4 regions of the Alicycliphilus denitrificans K601 genome follow, and region 1 is predicted to be linked to each of the others. Evidence: predicted binding sites of a transcription regulator. Region 1 holds the regulator's gene; each other region holds the start of a gene.

Region 1 (4,846 bases):
GATGAACATGCCCACGCGGAGGGCATCGATATCAATCAGTACGGATTGGTCCACTTCAGTTTGCAGAGGGCATATCCACTCGCGCCCATCTTACCGAAGCATTATGGTCAGTTACCAGCGTTGCGTATTAGTTACAAACAACAAAATGATCGCTGGCGACAAATGCGGCTCAGGGCAAACACCACGGGGCGGGCTGCCCGTGCACCACATCCATCCACAAGGCCCCAGCCCCCAGCGTGAAAAGCACCAGACCCGCAATCCTGGGCCCCCATGTGCCCGCAACACCGTTGACGCGTGCACGAAACCTGCCCCACGCCACAGGCCCGACCACCAGCCAGACACCACTGCCAACGCCAAACAGCACCATGCACAGGGCGCCACGCTGAACGCTGCCGCTCAATGCTGCGGTGAGCAACGCGGTGTAGAGCAGGCCGCAAGGCAGCAGCGCCCAGGCACAGCCGGTCACGAACAGGCCTCCAGGCCGGGATACCAGAGATCGCACCCTGCCCCAGACCGCCCTGCCGGCGCCTTCCAGCCATACAGGCTGGCGCACCTGCAGCATCATCAACAAGCCCCAGGCGAGGATCAGCACATGGAACATGGTCCAGACGGGGCGCAGCGCGGCGCTGCCTTGGCTCAGCCACGCCAGCCGTTCCATGGCGAAGGCGGCCAGGGCGCCCGCCACGCCATAGCCCGTCAACCGCCCCAGATGGAATCCGACGGTGCGCTGCGCCACGGATCCGCGCGGCATCCAGCGCACGACCTGCTCGCTACCACCCGGGGCGCCACCCGCCCCCGTCAAGGCGGCGCAGGGCGCTGCGCACATGACGAGACAATGCGTCCCGCCCATCAAGCCCATGAAGAATGCCGTCGAAGCCAGCGCCAGCAACATGGATCAGATGATGCGCGAGAAACGTGCCCGATTGCGGTCCGCCTGCAAGTACTTGTCGAACACCATCGCCACGCCACGCACGAAGAACCAGCCCATCGTGGTGACCTCGATGCCCTCGGCGCCGACCTTCACCAGACCCTGCTCCGCCATTTCTTCGAGCTGCTGCAGCTCGGCCTCGAAATAGCGGCGAAAATCGATGAGCCAGGACTGCTCGACCGGCTCGAACAGCACCTCCCCCTGGCACATCAGGGCCATGATGACCGCGCGGCGCACCAGGTCGTCCCTGGTCAAGGCCAGGCCTCGCACTATGGGCAGGTGCCCATGGTTGATCGCGTCGTAATACTCGTCCAGCGTCTTGACGTTCTGGCTGTACGTTGCGCCCACCCGCCCGATGGCGGAAACGCCAAGCGCGATCAGGTCGCAGTCAGGCTGGGTGCTGTACCCCTGGAAATTGCGGTGCAGCCGCCCCTGGCGCTTGGCCACAGCCAGGGCATCCTCGGGCAGCGCGAAGTGGTCCATGCCCACGTACACATAGCCCGCATTCATGAACACGTCGATGGAGCGCGCCAGCATCGACACCTTGGCCGAGGCCATGGGCAGCTCTGCGGAAATGATGCGCCGTTGCGACTTGAAGCGTTCGGGCAGATGGGCGTAGGCATACAGCGCGATGCGGTCGGGCCGCAGTTGCGCCACCTGCGCCAGGGTCCGGTCGAAAGACTCCGGCGTCTGGCGCGGCAGGCCATAGATCAGGTCCACGTTCACCGACTCGAAGCCCAGCTTGCGTGCGCTCTCGATCAGCGCGAATACCTTCTCGGCAGGCTGTATGCGATGCACCGCCTTCTGCACCTCGGGATCGAAATCCTGCACCCCGAAGCTGAGCCGGTTGAAACCCAGCTCGGCCAGCAAGGCAAGCCGCTTCTCGTCCACGGTGCGAGGATCCACTTCGATCGAATACTCGCCCCCTGGCACCAGCACGAAGCTGCGCTTGAGCATGCCTATGAGTTCGCGCAGGCCGTCGTCAGACAGGAAGGTGGGCGTGCCGCCGCCGAAATGCAGCTGACTCACGTGCTGCCCCACGCCGCAGTGCGCGGTGTGCAGGTCGATCTCGCGGCTCAAGTACCGCAAATAGACCTCGGCCCGCTCCGGATGCCGTGTAATGATCTTGTTACAGGCACAGTAGTAGCACAGGGATTCGCAAAACGGAATATGCACGTAGAGGGACAGGGGCATCGCCTTGGCCGCCGACCCCACGCGACGCTGCTGCAGGGCTAGGATGTACTCCTTTTCACCAAATGCCTCCACGAAACGGTCTGCTGTCGGGTAGGAGGTGTAGCGCGGCCCAGGCACGTCAAAACGACGCAAGAGCTCTGTTGTAACGACTGTCATGGTGGGATTCCTTGCATTTGCGGCGTACTGTGCCGTAGAGTCCCCAGGGCGTTCTTGATGTTGATCAAGCACCCATGCGGTCCGGATGGGGACAATTGACTTTGGATCAAAGTCTTCGAACGATCCGTGACATTCCATGCCTCGACGGCGTTCAGATGTAAGCTCGCGACATGAATAGGGTTTCCACACATTCCAACCTGCAATCCATCAAAGTTGCCTGTTCAAACTGCAACTTGCGCGAACTGTGCATGCCCGTCGGGCTGGATGAGCAGCAACTCAAGCGCATCGATGACGTCGTCGCCGTGCGCCGCAAGGTCAAGCGTGGCGGCACGTTGTTTCGCAACGGCGAACCATTCGCATCCCTGTTCGCCATTCGCACGGGCTTCTTCAAGACCTGCGTGGCCACGGAGGATGGACGCGACCAAGTGACGGGTTTTCAGATGGCCGGAGAAATCATCGGCCTAGATGGCATAGTGAACGATCGGCACACCTGCGATGCCGTGGCCCTGGAAGACGCCGAGGTCTGCGTCATGCCGTTCGACCGCATCGAAGAACTGTCCCGCGAAGTCACCGCACTGCAAAACCATGTGCACAAGATCATGAGCCGTGAGATCGTCCGCGAACACGGCGTCATGCTGCTCCTGGGAAGCATGCGGGCCGAGGAGCGCCTTGCCGCCTTCCTGTTGAATCTGGTGCAGCGCTTGCATGCGCGGGGGTTTTCCCAATCGGAACTGGTGTTGCGCATGACGCGCGAGGAAATCGGCAGCTACCTGGGCCTCAAGCTCGAAACCGTGAGCCGCACCTTCTCCAAGTTCGTCGAGGAGGGCATCGTGGAGGTCAGGCAACGCCACGTACGCATCGTGGACACCGATGCCCTGAAGCGCATCGTCAATAGCCAGCAATCCTGTCTCTAACCACCCTCACCCAGGCTGCAGCCCCAGGCCCATGTCAGGGCATGTATTTGGCACAGTCGAGCGGCCTCTCGCCCTCCGGTACCGGACAGCGATTGAGCTCGAAGGGGGAGAGCGACAACATCGTGGTAAGCATGCTCGACGCCATGATGATGGCCCAGAAAACGAAGAACGCTACGGTGTAGACGCCTTGCCTCGAAAGAGTGACGGGCTGGTCGAACCACTGCAACGCCTCGGGGTCCACGAAGGCAAACACGACCATCTCCATGACCCCCGCCATGAGAAAGGCGGGCCAGGCTATCCACATCAACCTCTGCTTCCACATCAAGCTTGTCTCCTTGTCATAGTGACAGCCTAGCACCATGCCCGGCGCAAGCAAAGTGCCATCGTCTCCCTGATTCCCCTTAGGACCTCAGCGCGGCTGGTCCTGCGCGGGCGTGGCGGCGTGGTTACGCCCTTTCATTGCGGGTGTCATGCCAGAGTCCGCATTCTTCAGCGTCTTGTTGATGTCCAGGCCACGTTGGTAGTAGTCCTCCGCCAGCACGGGGTCCGGCCGGGAAAGCGCAAGCCAAAGAGTGACGAAACCGGCAATGACCACGATCACCGGGCCTGCGATGATCAGCCACACATGGCCGTACCTCCACCAGGGCTGCGGCTCGGGGTCTGCATTCATTGGTCCATCTTTCGACATCGTTACGATCTCCGTGCCCCTTCCGGGGCCATGCAAAAACTCGGTACGGATCCGCGCCCTCAGCGCGGGACGAGGAATACGGATTTCTCCGCCACCTGCCCTTTGTTGCCCTGCGCCTGGATATCGAAATACACCGTGTGCGAGCCCGGTGGCGCCGACCCGTAGGGGATTTGCAGGCGCACAGCAACCCAGCGGGAGTCCGCAGGGCCGATATCGACCTCGGACTCGGAAGCCACCTCCAGCCCTGGCAGCCCACGCGCGCTGATGACATAGCGCTGGGCCCCTTCGGTGGCATTCATGATCTGCAGCCGGTAGATGTTCTCCAGCTTGCCCCCAGCCACGATGCGCGAGAGCGCCGCGCGGTCGCGCACCACGTCCACCTTGAGAGGCGTGCGCACCACCAAGCTAGCGAGCATCCCGATGCAAAGCACAATCAGCACGCTGGTATAGAACAGCACGCGCGGACGCAGCACGCGTTTGAGCATCTGCGACTGGGTCCAGTGGTTCTTGACGCCGTTCTGCGTGGAGAAGCGGATCAGCCCCCGCGGGTATTTCATCTTGTCCATCACGGTATCGCATGCATCCACGCACAGGCCGCAGCCGATGCATTCGTACTGCAGGCCATTGCGGATGTCGATGCCCGTAGGGCAGACCTGCACGCACAACGTGCAGTCGATGCAGTCCCCCAGGCCCTTGGCCTTGTAGTCGACGCTCTTGGTGCGCGGTCCGCGGGGCTCGCCTCGCTCGGGGTCGTAGGTGACGATCAGCGTGTCCTTGTCGAACATCGCGCTTTGGAAGCGCGCGTAGGGGCACATGTACTTGCAGACCTGCTCGCGCAGATAGCCTGCATTGCCATAGGTCGCGAAACCATAGAAGAACACCCAGAAGATCTGCCAGGAGCCGTGCAGCACCAGCAGCTCGCCGCCGAGTTCCCGGATCGGCACGAAATAACCCACGAACGTGAAA
Region 2 (4,846 bases), 1.6 Mb from region 1:
AGTACTGGTGCAGCGCCGCCTCGCTCAGGTTGCGCACGCGGCCCCAAAGATCCAACTCCCAGCTGCTGATGCCGGCAAAGGCGCTGTAGCTGGTCAGCGTGGCGGGCAGCGAGCTGGCCAGGGAGGTCAGGTTGTCGGGCAGGCCGATGCGCATCAGGCCGGCGCTGGCGCCCACGCTGGGCAGCTCTTCGGCGCGCTGGATGCCGTAGGCGGCGCGGGCCTCGGCCACGCGCAGCGTGGCCCGGCGCAGGTCGCGGTTGTTCGCCAGCGCCTGCTCAATCACCGCCTGCAGGGCCGGGTCGGTGAAGTAGTCGCGCCAGGCCATGTCGGCAGCCTGTGCGTTGCCTGCCTCTGCCACCCCGGCGTAGTGCGCCGGCACGGGCAGGGCCGGGGCTTCGTAGGGAGGGGCGAGCGATGTGCAGCCCGCCAGCAGCAGCGCAGCCGCCGCGCATGCGGCGTGCCGCATGCGGCCGGGTGTGTGTGTGTATGCGTTCATGTGTTCAACCCATGATGTGCACGCCGGCATCCACGTACAGCGTGCTGCCAGTGATCGAACGCGCCGTATTGCCCGCCAGGAAGGCGCACAGCGCTCCCACGTCGTCAATGTCCACCAGGCGGCCCAGCGGTGCGCGCTGCACGGCGTCGGCCATGAGCTGGTCGAACTGCGCAATGCCCGATGCCGCGCGCGTGGCCAGCGGGCCGGGCGATACGGCGTTCACGCGTATGCCCTTGGGGCCGAGCTCCGTGGCCATGTAGCGCACGCCGGACTCCAGCGCTGCCTTGACGGGGCCCATGAGCCCGTAGTTGTCGATGACCTCCGCCGCGCCCAGGTAGCTCATGGTCAGCAGGCTGCCGCCTTGCGGCATCAGCGGCTCGGCCAGCCGGGCCATGCGCAGGAAGGAATGGCAGGAGACGTCCATGGCGCGCGCGAAACCCTCGCGCGAGCAGTCGATCACGCGGCCATGCAGGTCGGCGGCCGGGGCAAAGGCAATGGAGTGCAGCACGAAGTCCAGCCGCCCCCATTGCCGGGTGATGGTGTCGAACACCGCCTCCAGCTGGCCAGGCTGCTCCACGTCCAGCGGCATCTGTATGCCGGCCTCCAGCCGCTCGGCAAGCGGCTGCACATAGGGCCTTGCCTTGTCGTTGAGCCAGGTGATGGCGAGGTCGGCGCCGGCGGCGTGGAAGGCACGCGCGCAGCCCCAGGCGATGCTGCTTTCGTTCGCAATGCCGACCACCAGCCCCTTCTTGCCTTGCAGGTTCCGGGTCATGCTCATTTTTCCAGTACGTAGTGGCCCGGCGCGTCGGCGCCCGCCTTGTAGCCGCGTGCGCCCATGTGCGGCGGTGCAACGGGCTTGCCCGAGCGTGCCTGCAGCCACTCCTGCCAGGCGGGCCACCACGAGCCCTGCGCGGCAGGCGCCGCCGCCAGCCAGTCGTCGGGCGCCATGTAGTTGCCGCCGGCGGGCCGTGTGCGCAGCTGGTAGTGGCGCCGCGGGTTGCCCGGCGGGTTGACGATGCCGGCGTTGTGTCCGCCGCTGGTCAGGGCGAAGGTGATCTCGGTCGTGGTCAGGTGGTGCAGCTTGTGCACCGAGCGCCAGGGCGCGACGTGGTCGGTGAGCGTGCCCACCATGAAGATGGGCAGCGTGATGTCGCTGAGCGAGACCGGCTTGCCGCCCACGGGGTAGCGGCCCCGGCTCAGGTCGTCGTCGAGGAGCAGCCGGCGCAGGTACTGCGCGTGCATCCTGGCCGGCATGCGCGTGGCGTCGGCGTTCCAGGCCATCAGGTCGTTCATCGGGGTGCGCTCGCCCAGCAGGTATTCATTGACCAGGCGCGACCACAGCAGGTCGTAGGAGCGCAGCATCTGGAACGCGCCCGCCATCTGGCTGGCCTTGAGGTAGCCGGTCTGGGTCATCTGCGCCTCCAGCAGGTTGACCTGGCTCTCGTCGATGAACAGGCCCAGCTCGCCCGGCTCGGAAAAATCGGTCTGCGCCGCGAACAGCGACAGCGAGGCCAGGCGCGCGTCGCCGTCGCGCGCCATCGCGGCGGCGGCGATGGCCAGCAGGGTGCCGCCCAGGCAGTAGCCCGTGGCGTGCACCTTGCGCTTGGGGACGATGGCGTTGACGGCGTCGAGCGCGGCGTGAAAGCCCAGCTTGAGGTAGTCGTCCAAGCCCAGGTCGCGGTCCTCGTAGCCGGGGTTCTTCCAGGACAGGCAGAACACCGTATGGCCCTGGTCCACCAGGTAGCGGATGAGCGAGTTGTGCGGCGACAGGTCCAGGATGTAGTACTTCATGATCCAGGCCGGCACGATCAGGACCGGCTCGGGGTGCACGGCCTCGGTCGTGGGCGTGTACTGGATCAGCTCCACCAGGCGGTTTCGCAGCACCACCTTGCCCGGCGTGACGGCCACGTCGCGGCCGACCACGAAGTCCTCCGTGCCCGCGGGGGGCTTGCCCGCGGCCAGGCGCTGCAGGTCGTCGGCCGCATTGAGCGCGCCGCGCAGCAGGTTGGCGCCGCCCTGCTGCAGCGTGCGCTGCAGCACCACCGGGTTGGTGGCCAGCTGGTTGCCGGGCGAGAAGACGTCCAGCAGCTGGCGGGCGGCGAACGCCACCACGTTCTCGTGGTGCTTCTCCACGCCCTTCACGCCGTGCGTGGCGGCGGCCCACCACTGCTGGGTGAGCAGGAACGACTGGTGCATGTAGTTGAACGGCCACTGCTGCCATTCGGGCGCCGCAAAGCGCCTGTCCTGGGCCGGGGGCTGCACGCCATGGCGCAGCTGCGGGTCGGCGCCGGCGGTCATGCGTTCGCGGGCGTAGCCGGCCAGCTCCTCGCTCTGGCGCAGGGCCAGGCGGGCCAGGGCCATGCATTTGCCGGGCGACACGGCCAGGTGCAGCGCCCAGTCGCTGGCGGCCAGCATGCCCGCAGCCGGGGAGAGCGAGAAGAACCGGCGCGCCAGCGCGGCGTGGAACTGCGTATCCAGTTGGTCGGCCAGCGCCGCTGCGGAAAAGGTGTCGGGCATGAAACGGGTCCTTCGGCGGGTGTTCGGGGAGCGCCCTGGCGACTTTAGGCGCGTTGCGCGTGTTTGATTTGACGGTCGTCAAATTAGCGCATTTTAAATACCGACTGGTCGGTAGTCAAAACGGTCAAAATACCGGCCAGACCACGATGAGAGACACCATGCAGCAACCTATCCAGCCTTCCTGCGCTGCCTCGGCCCCGCCGGCGCGGCGGCGCCTGGCGCCACAGGTGCGCGTTGCGCAGATCCTGGATGCGGCCCTGGTGGAGTTTTCCGAACGCGGCTTCGCCGCCACCACGATGGACGACATCGGCCGCCGCTGCGGCCTGTCGAAGGGGGGGCTGTATGCGCATTTCGCCAGCAAGGACGTGATCTTTGAGGCCCTGCTCCACCGTTCCCTGGCGCCCCCCGAGTGGCAGGAGCCGCCCGTGCCGCCCGTCGAGGCCGGCACGCGGGCCTTTGCGCAATGGCTGGTGGACAGGCTGTACGCGGGGCTGCTGGAGCGGCCCGCCGCGGTGGTCACGCTGCGCCTGCTGGCGGCGGAGCGGGGCCGCGTGAAGGACCTGGTGGAACTGTGGGAGCACAACGTGGTGCGGCCCAACATGGCCTTGCTCGCCGACATGCTGCGCACCCATGCCGCGCGGCTCGGCCTGCCGCCCAGCGTCATCGTGCGCGAGCCCTGGCTGGTGATAGCGCCCGTGATGTACGCGCTGCTGACGCAGATGATCCTGGGCCATGAGCCCGCCATGGGGCTGGATTGCCTGCGCAGCAGCCATGTGGAGCTGCTGTGCGAACTGCTCGATCCGCGCGAGCGGATTGCCTCAGAAAATGCACATCAAAATGGCCTATAGCGCTTGCCCATAAAGCGCTTGAAGCTCACTTTTTGATAGCTTCGGCTAATTCAGCTCCCGCCACGAAACCCGCCGCGCGCGCTTGATCGTCGTGCCGCCGCCCAGGCCCGTGCCGTCCTTCACGTCGGTCTTGTTGCCGCTGGTGCGCACGATGATCTTGGGCTTGCCATCGTCGGTGGTCACCACGCTGAAGCCGACGATCAGCGTGTCCGGGCTGTACTGCTCGCCCTTGGTCGCGCCGCCCGCCAGGCCGAACGAATACAGCCACGACGCGCCGCCCGACTTGCACTGATTGCCGTCCGGAAGAGTGGTGGCCGCCAGCAGCCGCGCGCCGTCCCACTCCATGGGCATGGCCACGCGCTCGCCCCCGGTGGGCAGGTCGGCCCACCAGCCGCCGCCCGTGGCCCAGTCCACCGTGACCGCCGCGCCGCTGGCGGTGGTGCCGGTCTTGGCGATCGTGACCTTCTTGAAGGCGCTGCTGGTGCGCACCACGCCCCAGCCCGTGGCCGTCAGCGGATCGCGGATGGCGGCGATGGACTGCACCTGCGTGTCGTCGATGTCGTCGCGCCCCAGGTAGCGGCCCGTGGCCACCGCCACGATGGGCTGCTTGTCGTACTCGCGCAGCTTGGGCTCGGTGGTGATGGGCTGGGCGTTGCCGCTCGCGTCCTGCATCCGCGCCAGCAGCAGCGCGCCCTTTTTCGGGGCCACCAGGTCGTCCACGTCGAAGCGCCACAGGTTGCCCAGCAGGTCGCCGGCGTAGAAGCGCTGCGCCGTGTTGTCGCTCAGGGACTTCACCCACACGTTGATCTTGGCCATCCCGCTCGGCGTGGCGGTGCTGCCTGCCGTGGTGGGAATGTCGCGCAGGACGGCGCCCGTGGCGGCATTCACCACGAACAGGCGGCCCTTGCCGTCGCCGGGCGAGACGTTGTTGTAGCCCGAGCCGAAGGCCACCGTCCAGGTGCCGTCGGCCAGCTTGCTGATGACC
Region 3 (4,846 bases), 1.3 Mb from region 1:
GTCCGCGATCACGATGCCGCCCAGGTTGCGCAGGCGCAGCTGGCGCGCGATGGCGCCGGCGGCCTCCAGGTTGGTCTTGAAAATGGTGTCGTCGAAGTTGCGCGCCCCCACGTAGCCGCCGGTGTTCACGTCGATGGTGGTGAGCGCCTCGGTCTGGTCCACGATGAGGTAGCCGCCGGACTTCAGGTCCACGCGCCGGCCCAGCGCGCGGGCGATTTCCTCGTCGATCGCGTAGAGGTCGAAGATCGGCCGCTCGCCCTTGTACAGCTGCAGCTTGGCCACCGCCGCCGGCATGAAGTCGCGCCCGAACTTCTGCAGCGCTGCGAACTGCTCGCGCGAGTCCAGGCGTATGCTCTGCGTCTCCTCGCCCACTAGGTCGCGCAGCACGCGCTGCAGCAGGTTCAGGTCCTGGTACAGCAGCGAGGTCGGCGGACGACTCAGCGCCGCCTGGCGGATGCCGGCCCAGGTCTTGCGCAGATAGGCGATGTCCTCGGCGAGCTCCGCGTCGCTGGCGTCCTCGCCGTTGGTGCGCAGGATGAAGCCTCCGCCGCCGCCCGTGGACTTGTCGCCCGCCAGCGCCTGCAGCCGCGCGCGCAGCGCGTCGCGCTCCTCCTGGGGAATCTTCTGCGAGATGCCGATGTGGTCGTCCTGCGGCAGGAACACCAGCAGCCGCCCGGCGATGCTGATCTGGGTGGAAAGCCGCGCGCCCTTGCTGCCGATCGGATCCTTGATGACCTGGACCATCAGCGACTGGCCCTCGAAGACCTGCTTCTCGATCGGCACGGGCGGCTCGTTCTTGCGTGCGAACATGGGCGCTTCGCCCCCCTCCTGGCGCTGCCATACGTCGGCCACGTGCAGGAATGCGGCGCGCTCCAGTCCTATGTCGATGAAGGCCGACTGCATGCCGGGCAACACGCGCGAGACCTTGCCCAGGTACACGTTGCCGACCAGGCCGCGCTCAAGGGCGCGCTCCACGTGCAGCTCCTGCACGGCGCCGTTTTCGACCACCGCCACGCGCGTTTCCTGTGGCGACCAGTTGATGAGAATGTCTTGTTGCATGGGCTTTGCGGGATGAGGCGCCCATGATGCCCGAAACCAGCCCGCGCCACGGGCCGGATGACTATCCCCAAGCGGGCTGTTTCACAGCATCGTTGCCGCCTGCATGCCCCGCATCAGCTGCGGCTGCAGCGCCACCACCTCGCCCACTACGATGAGCGCCGGCGGCCGCACCCGGTGCTGCTGCGCCAGGGCGGGCAATTCCTGCAGCGTGCCGGTGATGCAGCGCTGGCCGGGCAGCGACGCCTGCTCCACCAGGGCCGCAGGCATGCTGGCGGGCAGGCCGTGGCGCACGAGCTGCTCGCAGATCACGGGCAGCGTGCCCATGCCCATGTAGATCACCACGGTCTGGCGCGGGCGGGCCAGCGCCTCCCAGTCCAGCGCCACCTCGTTGTCGCCGCGCAGATGGCCGGTGGCGAACACCAGCGTGGCCGCGTGGTCACGGTGCGTCAGGGGGATGCCGGCGCAGGCACCCGCCCCCTGGGCGGCCGTGATGCCGGGCACCACGTCGAAGGCGATGCCGGCCTCGGCCAGGGCCTGAGCCTCCTCACCGCCGCGTCCGAAGATGAAGCCATCGCCGCCCTTGAGGCGCACCAAGTTGCGCCCGCTGCGCGCCAGGCGCACCATGAGGTCGATGATGGACTCCTGGGGCAGCGTGTGGTGCGAGGACTCCTTGCCCACGTAGATCAGGTCGGCATCCTCGGCCACGTAGCGCAGCACCTCCTTGCCGACCAGATGGTCGTAGAGCACCAGGCGGGCGCCGCGCAAGGCCTTGACCGCGCGCAAGGTGAGCAGTTCCGGATCGCCCGGTCCGGCGCCTACCAGGGTCACGCGCCCCGGGGGAGTGGGCATGCCAGGCGCGCCCGCGGCGGGTGCGGCGGTGAACCAGCGTGCATCTTCTATGAAGCTCATGTCGGCCTTTCTTGGCTGATCGTGGGGTGGGCTCTATTGTTCAAAGACCACACCACGCCCGTCCTTGAACCAGTTCAAGGACAGTTTGCAATGTCCGCGGCGACGATATGGTCACTCGCACAAAGAGGGGAATGGACAGCGACCTCGCGAGATGGTCCCTTGCATCCGCAGGGGCCACCCAAGCGCTGATCCGCGACGCAGAGGACCCACAATGACAGCAAAGAGGATTGCCAGGCTGGTTGCGCTTGCGGCCGCCACCCTGGTGTCGGCCACAGCAATGGCGCAAGGCAGCAAGCCCGTATCCGAGGCCGAAAAGAACTACCAGGCAGGCAGTTCGCCCTTGGTCAACGAGCCCATGTACCAGAGCATGAACCCCAAGGCCCCGCCGATGACGCAGGCGGAGTTCGACCTGGCTCGCAAGATCTACTTCGAGCGCTGCGCGGGCTGCCACGGCGTGCTGCGCAAGGGTGCCACCGGCAAGCCGCTGACTCCCGACATCACTCTGGCCAAGGGCACGGATTACCTCAAGGTCTTCATCGCCTACGGCTCGCCCGCCGGTATGCCCAACTGGCTGACCTCCGGCGAAATGGATGAGAAGCAGGTCGACCTGATGGCCCGCTACATCCAGCAGGACCCTCCCACACCGCCCGAGTGGAGCCTTGCCGACGCCAAGAACACCTGGAAGGTCATCATCCCGCCGGAGAAGCGTCCGACGAAGAAGATGAACAAGTACAACATCGACAACCTCTTCTCCACCACGCTGCGCGACACGGGCGAGGTGGCGCTGATCGACGGCGACACCAAGGAGATCATCAACATCGTCAAGACCGGCTACGCGGTGCACATCTCGCGCATGTCGGCCTCGGGGCGCTACCTGTTCGTGATCGGCCGCGACGCCAAGATCAACATGATCGACCTGTGGATGGAAAAGCCCGACAACGTGGCCGAGATCCGCGTAGGCCTGGAGGCACGCTCGGTCGACACCTCCAAGTTCAAGGGCTACGAGGACAAGCTGGCCATCGCCGGCTCCTACTGGCCGCCACAGTTCACCATCATGGACGGCAACACGCTGGAGCCGCTGAAGATCGTCTCCACGCGCGGCATGGTCGTGGGCACGCAGGAATACCACCCCGAGCCGCGCGTGGCCTCCATCGTGGCCTCGCACTACAAGCCCGAGTTCGTTGTGAACGTCAAGGAGACGGGCAAGACGATGATGGTTGACTACTCCAACCTGAATGCGCTCAAGATGACCGAGATCGGCTCGGCGCCATTCCTGCACGACGGTGGCTGGGACTCGTCCAAGCGCTACTTCATGGTGGCGGCCAACAACAGCAACAAGGTTGCTGCGATCGACGCCAAGGACGGCAAGCTCGCGGGCCTGACCGAAGTGGGCAAGATTCCCCACCCCGGCCGCGGCGCCAACTTCATCCATCCGAAGTACGGTCCGGTGTGGGCCACGGGCCACCTGGGCGACGAGACCATCTCGCTCATCGGCACCGACCCCAAGAAGAACAAGCAGTACGCCTTCAAGGAAGTGGCCAAGCTCACCGGCCCTGGCGGCGGCGCCCTGTTCATCAAGACCCACCCCAAGTCCAAGAACCTGTGGTCCGACGCACCGCTGAACCCCGATCCGAAGGTCTCGCAGGCGGTGGTGGTGTTCGACATCAACAACCTGGACAAGGGCTACAAGACGCTGCCCATCGCCGAATGGGCCGATCTGCCCAACGACGGCGGCGCCAAGCGCGTGACCCAGCCCGAGTACAACAAGGCAGGTGACGAAGTGTGGTTCGCCGTGTGGTCCGCCAAGGACAAGGCCAGCGCCCTGGTCGTCGTGGACGACAAGACGCTCAAGCTCAAGAAGGTGATCAAGGACCCGCGCCTGATCACGCCGACCGGCCACTTCAACGTGTACAACACGCAGCACGACGTCTATTGATGCCGTAACCCGGGACTTCGCCATGGCACGCAACGCATTCCTCTCCCTCACTCTGGCGCTCGCAGCGGCGGCGGCGGGCGCGCAAACGCTCGCCGCCGCCCCCGCGCCCGAGCGCGCCGCACAGCTGGTGCGCATGGTGCGGCAGGACTGCGGCTCGTGCCATGGCATGCGTCTCACCGGAGGCCTGGGCCCGGCGCTCACGCGCCAGGCCCTGGCCGCCAAGCCTCCCGAATACCTGGCCGCCGTCATCATCCACGGCATCCCCGGCACGCCCATGCCGCCCTGGAGCGCACTGCTCAGCGGCACGGAGGCCCTGTGGATCGCTCAGCAGCTGGCCAGCGGTTTCCCCGAAGAAATGAGGAGCCAAGCCCCATGAAAAGGCGCTCCCTGCTGTCGTTCGCCGCCGCGGCCCCGCTGCTGGCAGGCGGCTGCGCAGCCACCTCCGCATCCTCCGCCACGTCCAAGGCCCCCGCCCTGCTGGGCACTGGCGACCTGGGCGTGGTCATAGAGCGCGCACAAGGCGCGCTCACCCTCGTCAACACCAGCCGGCGCGAGGCCATGGGCCGCGTCGAGGGCCTGGGCGACCTCTCCCACGCCTCGGTGGTGTTCTCGCGCGACGAGCGCTTCGCCTACGTCTTCGGCCGCGACGGGGCCCTGACCCGCGTGGACATCCTGGAGCAGCGCATCACCCACCGCGTGATGCAGGCGGGCAACTCGATCGGCGGCGCCATCAGCGCCGACGGCAGCCTGGTCGTGGCGCAGAACTACACGCCCGGCGGCATCAAGGTGTTCGACGCGGCCACGCTGGAGCTGCTCTCCGACATCCCCGCCCTCATGCCCAATGGCGAGCGCTCGCGCGTCGTGGGCCTGGCCGACCTGCCCCAGCGCCGCTTCATCTACAGCCTGTTCGACGCCGAGGCCATCTGCATCGCCGACTGCAGC
Region 4 (4,846 bases), 700 kb from region 1:
CCAGCATGATGGCCGCGTAGACGTGCGGCACGGCGGCCCAGCCGAAGGCCACCAGGATCACGGGCGCCACGAACTTGTTGACGGCCGCGCCCGAGTTGCCCGCGCCGTACACGCCCATGGCCATGCCCTGGCGCTGCCTGGGGAACCAGCGCGCCACGTAGGGCGTGCCGACAGAGAACGAGCCCCCGGCCAGGCCCACGAACAGGCCGATCACGAGGAAGTGCCAGTACTCGGTGGCCGAACCCATGAACCAGATGGCGGGAACGGTGGCAGCCATGAGCAGCGCCATCACGATGCGCCCGCCGTAGCGGTCGGTCCAGATGCCCAGCGGCACGCGCACCAGCGAGCCCGTGAGCACGGGCATGGCCGTGAGCAGGCCGAACTGGGTGGCGTTGAGGTTCAGCATCTTCTTGATCGGGATGCCGATGACGCCGAACATCATCCAGACCATGAAGCAGACGGTGAAGGCCAGGGTGCTCACGATGAGCACCGACCAGGCCTGGCGGTTGCGGCGGGAGTCTTGTGCCGCAGGGTGCGACGCGGATGCCATGCAATAGTCCTCTCTTGGTGTGTGCATGGATGTTCGCGCAGCTGCTAGGGTTTTCCCATACTTCGGTGGAAGGCTCGGGCCGCTGCAAAAGAACGATGGCCCGCGCCCGCGTCCTACTCCGAAAGAACTATGCCCTTCTCGTGGGGTTTAAGGAAAAACGGGCCCCACCGCTTGTACATCAAGCGCCGGCAGCTATCAAAACAGAAGAACAGGAGCCCGATGCGCGAGCTATTCGGCGCGTTGCCGGTCCGAGGCGTAGACCGCCGCCTGCACGCGCGAGGTCAGGCCCAGCTTGCGCAGGATGTGCTGCACGTGGATCTTCACCGTGGTCTCGGCGATAGAAAGCTGGCGCGCGATTTCCTTGTTGCTCGCGCCCCGGGCGATCTCGCGCAGCACCTCCTGCTCGCGCGGCGACAGCTGCGGGGCCGGGTCTTCCTGGGGCATGGGCCCGGGGTCGGGCTCGGGCGCGCCCTGGGACTGGAAGGCCGCCACCAGCTTGCCCATCATCTCGGGGCTGACCACGGGCTCGCCGCGCGCGGCGCGGCGTATGGCCTGGGCCAGCAGATCGCCGTCGATGGTCTTGAGCAGATAGCCCTGGGCGCCGTGGCGCAGCGCCGCGCCCAGGTCCTCGCCGTCCTCGCTCACGGTGAGCATGATCACGCGGCTGCCCTGCGAGGCCTCGCGCAGCCCGGCGATGGCATCCACGCCGCGCACGCCGGGCAGGTGGTTGTCCAGCAGGATCACGTCGGGCCGCAGCTGCGGCAGCAGGCGCAGGGCCTCGGCGGCGTCGCCCGCCTCGCCCACCACGCACAGGTCGCCGTACTGCGACAGCAGGGCCACCAGCCCGCGGCGCAGCAGCGTGTGGTCGTCGATCAGGAACAGCGTGATGGGGGTGGCGGTCATGCGGCAGCGATGAATGGGGTGGTGATGGCGTCCGGCAGGCGCTCGTCCACGCCGGCCGCGGGCAGTTCCAAAGTCACGCAGGTGCCGCCGCCGCCCGCGCGGGATTCGAGCCGCAGGCTGGCGCCGATGCGCTGGGCACGCTCGCGCATGATGCCCAGGCCCACGTGCAGCGAATCGGGCGGGACGGCCTGGGGGTCGAAGCCGCTGCCGTCGTCCTGCACCTCGAAGCGCCAGGGGTGGCGCTGCACGCGCAGCTGCACGTGGCGCGCGCCGGCGTGCTTGCGCACGTTCGACAGCGCTTCCTGCACGATGTGCAGCACCTGGATCTGCACGTCGGGCGCCAGCGGCAGGCCCTGGCCCGACATGGACAGCGCCGCGGCCACGCCCGTCTGGTGCTCGAACTTGGAGAGCGTGGCGCGCAGCGCCTCCTCGATGTCCTCGTCCTGGGTGCGCGTGCGAAAGTGCACCAGCAGCTCGCGCACGTCGGCATAGCACTCGCGCACGCCCACGTCGAGCTCGGCCATGCTGCGGTCGCGGGCCTCGGTGTTGCCCTTGGCCACGGCGTCGCGCAGCAGCTGGGTCTGGATCTTGAGAAAGGCCAGCGACTGGGCGATCGAGTCGTGCAGCTCGCGCGCGATCAGGCTGCGCTCCTCGGCCACGGCGGCCTCGCGTTCGAGCGCCGTGGCGCGCAGCCCCTCCATGGAACTCGCCAGGTGCCGCGCCATGGTGGACAGCAGCTCGCGCATGTCCTCGGACAGGTCCAGCGTGGTGCGGAAGAACAGCGTCACCTCGCCCAGCAGCCGCTGGTGCAGCTGCACGGGGATGCTGACCACGGTCTCGTAGCCGGCCTCGCGGCAGTGCGGCAGCTGCAGCCTTCCCGCCGGGACGATGGGGATCACGCGCATGCGCGCCCGTTCCTGCGCCTGGCCGCATTCGCAGGTGCCGGTGTTCAGGCAGTGCTCCTCCTCAGCCAGGGACTTGGGCAGGCCGTCGGCGGCCAGCAGCACGTAGCGCTGGTTGGCCTCGTCCGACCAGCGCAGCGCGGCGGCATCGCAGCCGGCCACGCTGCGGATCTGCTGCACGAAGCCCTGGGCCAGGGCCTCCAGGCTGCCGGCCTCGCCCGCCAGCGCGCTCACGGCGTAGAGCGCGGACAGGCGCTGGTTGCGCACCTCGATGGTGGCGGTCTTCTCGCGCACCTTGCGCTCCAGGCCCTCGTGCGAGGCCTGCAGCGCATGCGCCATGAGGTTGAAGCCGGCCGCCAGCTGGCCGAACTCGTCCTCCGTCTCCACCTCCAGGCGCGTGCCCAGGTCGCCCTGGCGCACGCGGCCAAGCGCCTGCTGCAGCCGCGTCACGGGATTGAGCACCAGCAGATAGCTCAGCGCCATGAAGGCCACGGCCGAACCTATGGCCAGGGCCACGAGAAACAGGTGGAACAGGTGCAGCACCGCGGTCCAGCGCATGATGCGCACCTCGATGGCCTGCACGAAGCCGTCGATCTCGCTCACGAAGGCGTCGCCGCGCGCCACGGCGGCGGCGCCGCTCTCCTGCGGCAGGGACATCTTCCATTCCTGCTGCAGCAAAAGCCATTGCGAGCGGATGTGCTCGTACTGCGTGCGGGTCTCGTCGTTCCAGGGCACGAACAGGGGGCGCGCGGGGTCCCCGGTGCGCAGCAGCTCCAGCCCGTCGTTGAAGCGCTGCTTCAGCCGCGCGAATTCCTGGGGCGATTCGTTCTGCTGCGCCAGGATCATGCGCAGCATGTTCATGCGCAGGCGGCCCGCCTCATTGACGGCCGCTGCGCCGCCCTCGAGCTGCCAGGTGACCCACAGCGTGAAGCCGATGGAGGCCAGGGCCACGAGCAGGAACACCGTGCCCATGGCCAGCAGCTTGGTCGACAGCGTGGGTTTCTTGCGCATGGCGCGAGTGTAGGCGTCTGGCCGCGGGGCGTCTTGACCATCATCAGGCCGCCCATGCCATCCATGCGGGCTATGCCGCCACTGGTCAAATCAGACCTTACGGCGTATGCAGCAGGCGCAAATAGCTATCTTTTGAATAGCATCCGCGCCTTGCCGCCGCGCGGGGTCGTGCACGAGGTCAGCCGCAGCTGCCCAGGGCGCCGCACTGGGTGCAGTAGTCGCAGCCGTCCTTGCGGATCACGGCGTGGGCGCCGCATTCCTGGCATTTCTTGCCGGCCATGGCAGGCGGCATGCCGGCGGGCATGTCGGGCTCGTCCAGCGGCAGCACCTGCTGCTGCGGCGCCTCGGCGCGGCGCGCCAGGATGTTCTGCACGGCATAGGCGACGGCGGCCACCTCGGAGTCGTGCCACAGCGGCACCTGGGCGCCGTCGGCACGCTGGTAGGTGCCCAGGCGCACGGGGCCGCGGTCCCAGGCCACCTTGCGCATGTCGGACAGCGCGCGCTCCAGGAAGCCGCCGCGCGCGGCCAGCGACAAGAGGCGCATGCTGGAGGTGATCCACTGCTGCGACTCGCTGCTCTGGCCCACGGGCATGAAGAACTCGATGGCGCGGTCCACCGTGCCGCCATGCCCGTCGGGCACGGGCAGGAAGGAGACGATGAGGTACAGGCGCTTGTGCCCTTCCTGCGTCCAGTATTCGATCTTCTCGGCCACGGCCGACAGGCCGCCCTTGGGCCGGCTCTCGATCACGACGCGCATCGGATCGAAGGGCTGGACCGGCTCGGGCGCGGGCTCGCTCTTGGCGGGCTTGGCCTCGGCGGCCGGCACCTCCAGCACCGCGCCCAGGATGCTGTTGGGGCGGTAGGTGGCCAGGCCCTTCAGGCCCGAGTGCCAGGCCTGCATGTACAGGCCCTTGAAGTCGTCGTAGGGGTAGTCCTCGGGCACGTTGACGGTCTTGGAGATGGCCGTGTCCACATAGGGCTGCACGGCCTCCATCATGGCCACATGGTCGGCGGCGGCCATGTCCATGGCGCTCACGAAGTACGCGGGCAGCTGGTTCACGTCGCCGCCCAGCGTCTTGTACAAGCGCCAGGCGTAGTCCTCGACCACGTATTCGCTCTTGCTGCCGTCGGCCTCGCGTTTCCTGCGCGTGTAGGTCCAGGAGAACGGCGGCTCGATGCCGTTGGAGGCGTTGTCCGCGAAAGCCAGGCTCACCGTGCCCGTAGGCGCGATGGACAGCAGGTGGCTGTTGCGGATGCCGTGCTTACGAATCTGCTTCTGGATGTCCTCGGGCAGGCGGCTGGCGAAGGTGCCCTTGGCCAGGTAGCCGTCGGCCTGGAACTTGGGGAAGGCGCCCTTTTCCTTGGCCAGCTCCACGGAGGCGCGGTAGGCGGCGTTGCGCATGCGCTCGGCGATCTTCACGGCCATGTCGCGCCCGTCCTGGCGGTCGTAGCGCTTGCACAGCATGGCCAGGGTGTTGCC

The links. The regulator FNR, encoded in region 1, switches genes on or off when oxygen is low (the NO sensors DNR and NnrR bind a similar motif). The targets are predictions, from matches to a motif close to TTGATNNNNATCAA.
Region 2: the regulator FNR is predicted to act here: its motif matches at 3,082-3,095, upstream of ALIDE2_RS21875 (PHA/PHB synthase family protein).
Region 3: the regulator FNR is predicted to act here: its motif matches at 2,033-2,046, upstream of cobA (uroporphyrinogen-III C-methyltransferase).
Region 4: the regulator FNR is predicted to act here: its motif matches at 3,400-3,413, upstream of ALIDE2_RS02305 (type IV pili methyl-accepting chemotaxis transducer N-terminal domain-containing protein).

Annotation. Positions count from the first base shown of each region.
Region 1 is NC_015422.1:1,174,242-1,179,087, reverse strand. It holds gene ALIDE2_RS05640 (cyclic di-GMP phosphodiesterase) at 1-54, opposite strand, end outside; gene ALIDE2_RS05635 (sulfite exporter TauE/SafE family protein) at 170-892, opposite strand; gene hemN (oxygen-independent coproporphyrinogen III oxidase) at 896-2,278, opposite strand; gene fnr (fumarate/nitrate reduction transcriptional regulator Fnr) at 2,449-3,192, shown strand; gene ALIDE2_RS05620 (hypothetical protein) at 3,227-3,514, opposite strand; gene ALIDE2_RS05615 (FixH family protein) at 3,602-3,880, opposite strand; gene ccoG (cytochrome c oxidase accessory protein CcoG) at 3,940-4,846, opposite strand, start outside.
Region 2 is NC_015422.1:4,613,765-4,618,610, reverse strand. It holds gene ALIDE2_RS21885 (efflux transporter outer membrane subunit) at 1-496, opposite strand, end outside; gene fabI (enoyl-ACP reductase FabI) at 501-1,268, opposite strand; gene ALIDE2_RS21875 (PHA/PHB synthase family protein) at 1,271-3,013, opposite strand; gene ALIDE2_RS21870 (TetR/AcrR family transcriptional regulator) at 3,172-3,861, shown strand; gene ALIDE2_RS21865 (pilus assembly protein) at 3,907-4,846, opposite strand, start outside.
Region 3 is NC_015422.1:2,451,649-2,456,494, reverse strand. It holds gene rng (ribonuclease G) at 1-1,059, opposite strand, end outside; gene cobA (uroporphyrinogen-III C-methyltransferase) at 1,141-1,968, opposite strand; gene ALIDE2_RS11715 (nitrite reductase) at 2,180-3,904, shown strand; gene ALIDE2_RS11710 (c-type cytochrome) at 3,927-4,280, shown strand; gene ALIDE2_RS11705 (cytochrome D1 domain-containing protein) at 4,277-4,846, shown strand, end outside.
Region 4 is NC_015422.1:478,148-482,993, reverse strand. It holds gene ALIDE2_RS02315 (MFS transporter) at 1-550, opposite strand, end outside; gene ALIDE2_RS02310 (response regulator) at 779-1,453, opposite strand; gene ALIDE2_RS02305 (type IV pili methyl-accepting chemotaxis transducer N-terminal domain-containing protein) at 1,450-3,366, opposite strand; gene ALIDE2_RS02300 (adenosylcobalamin-dependent ribonucleoside-diphosphate reductase) at 3,545-4,846, opposite strand, start outside.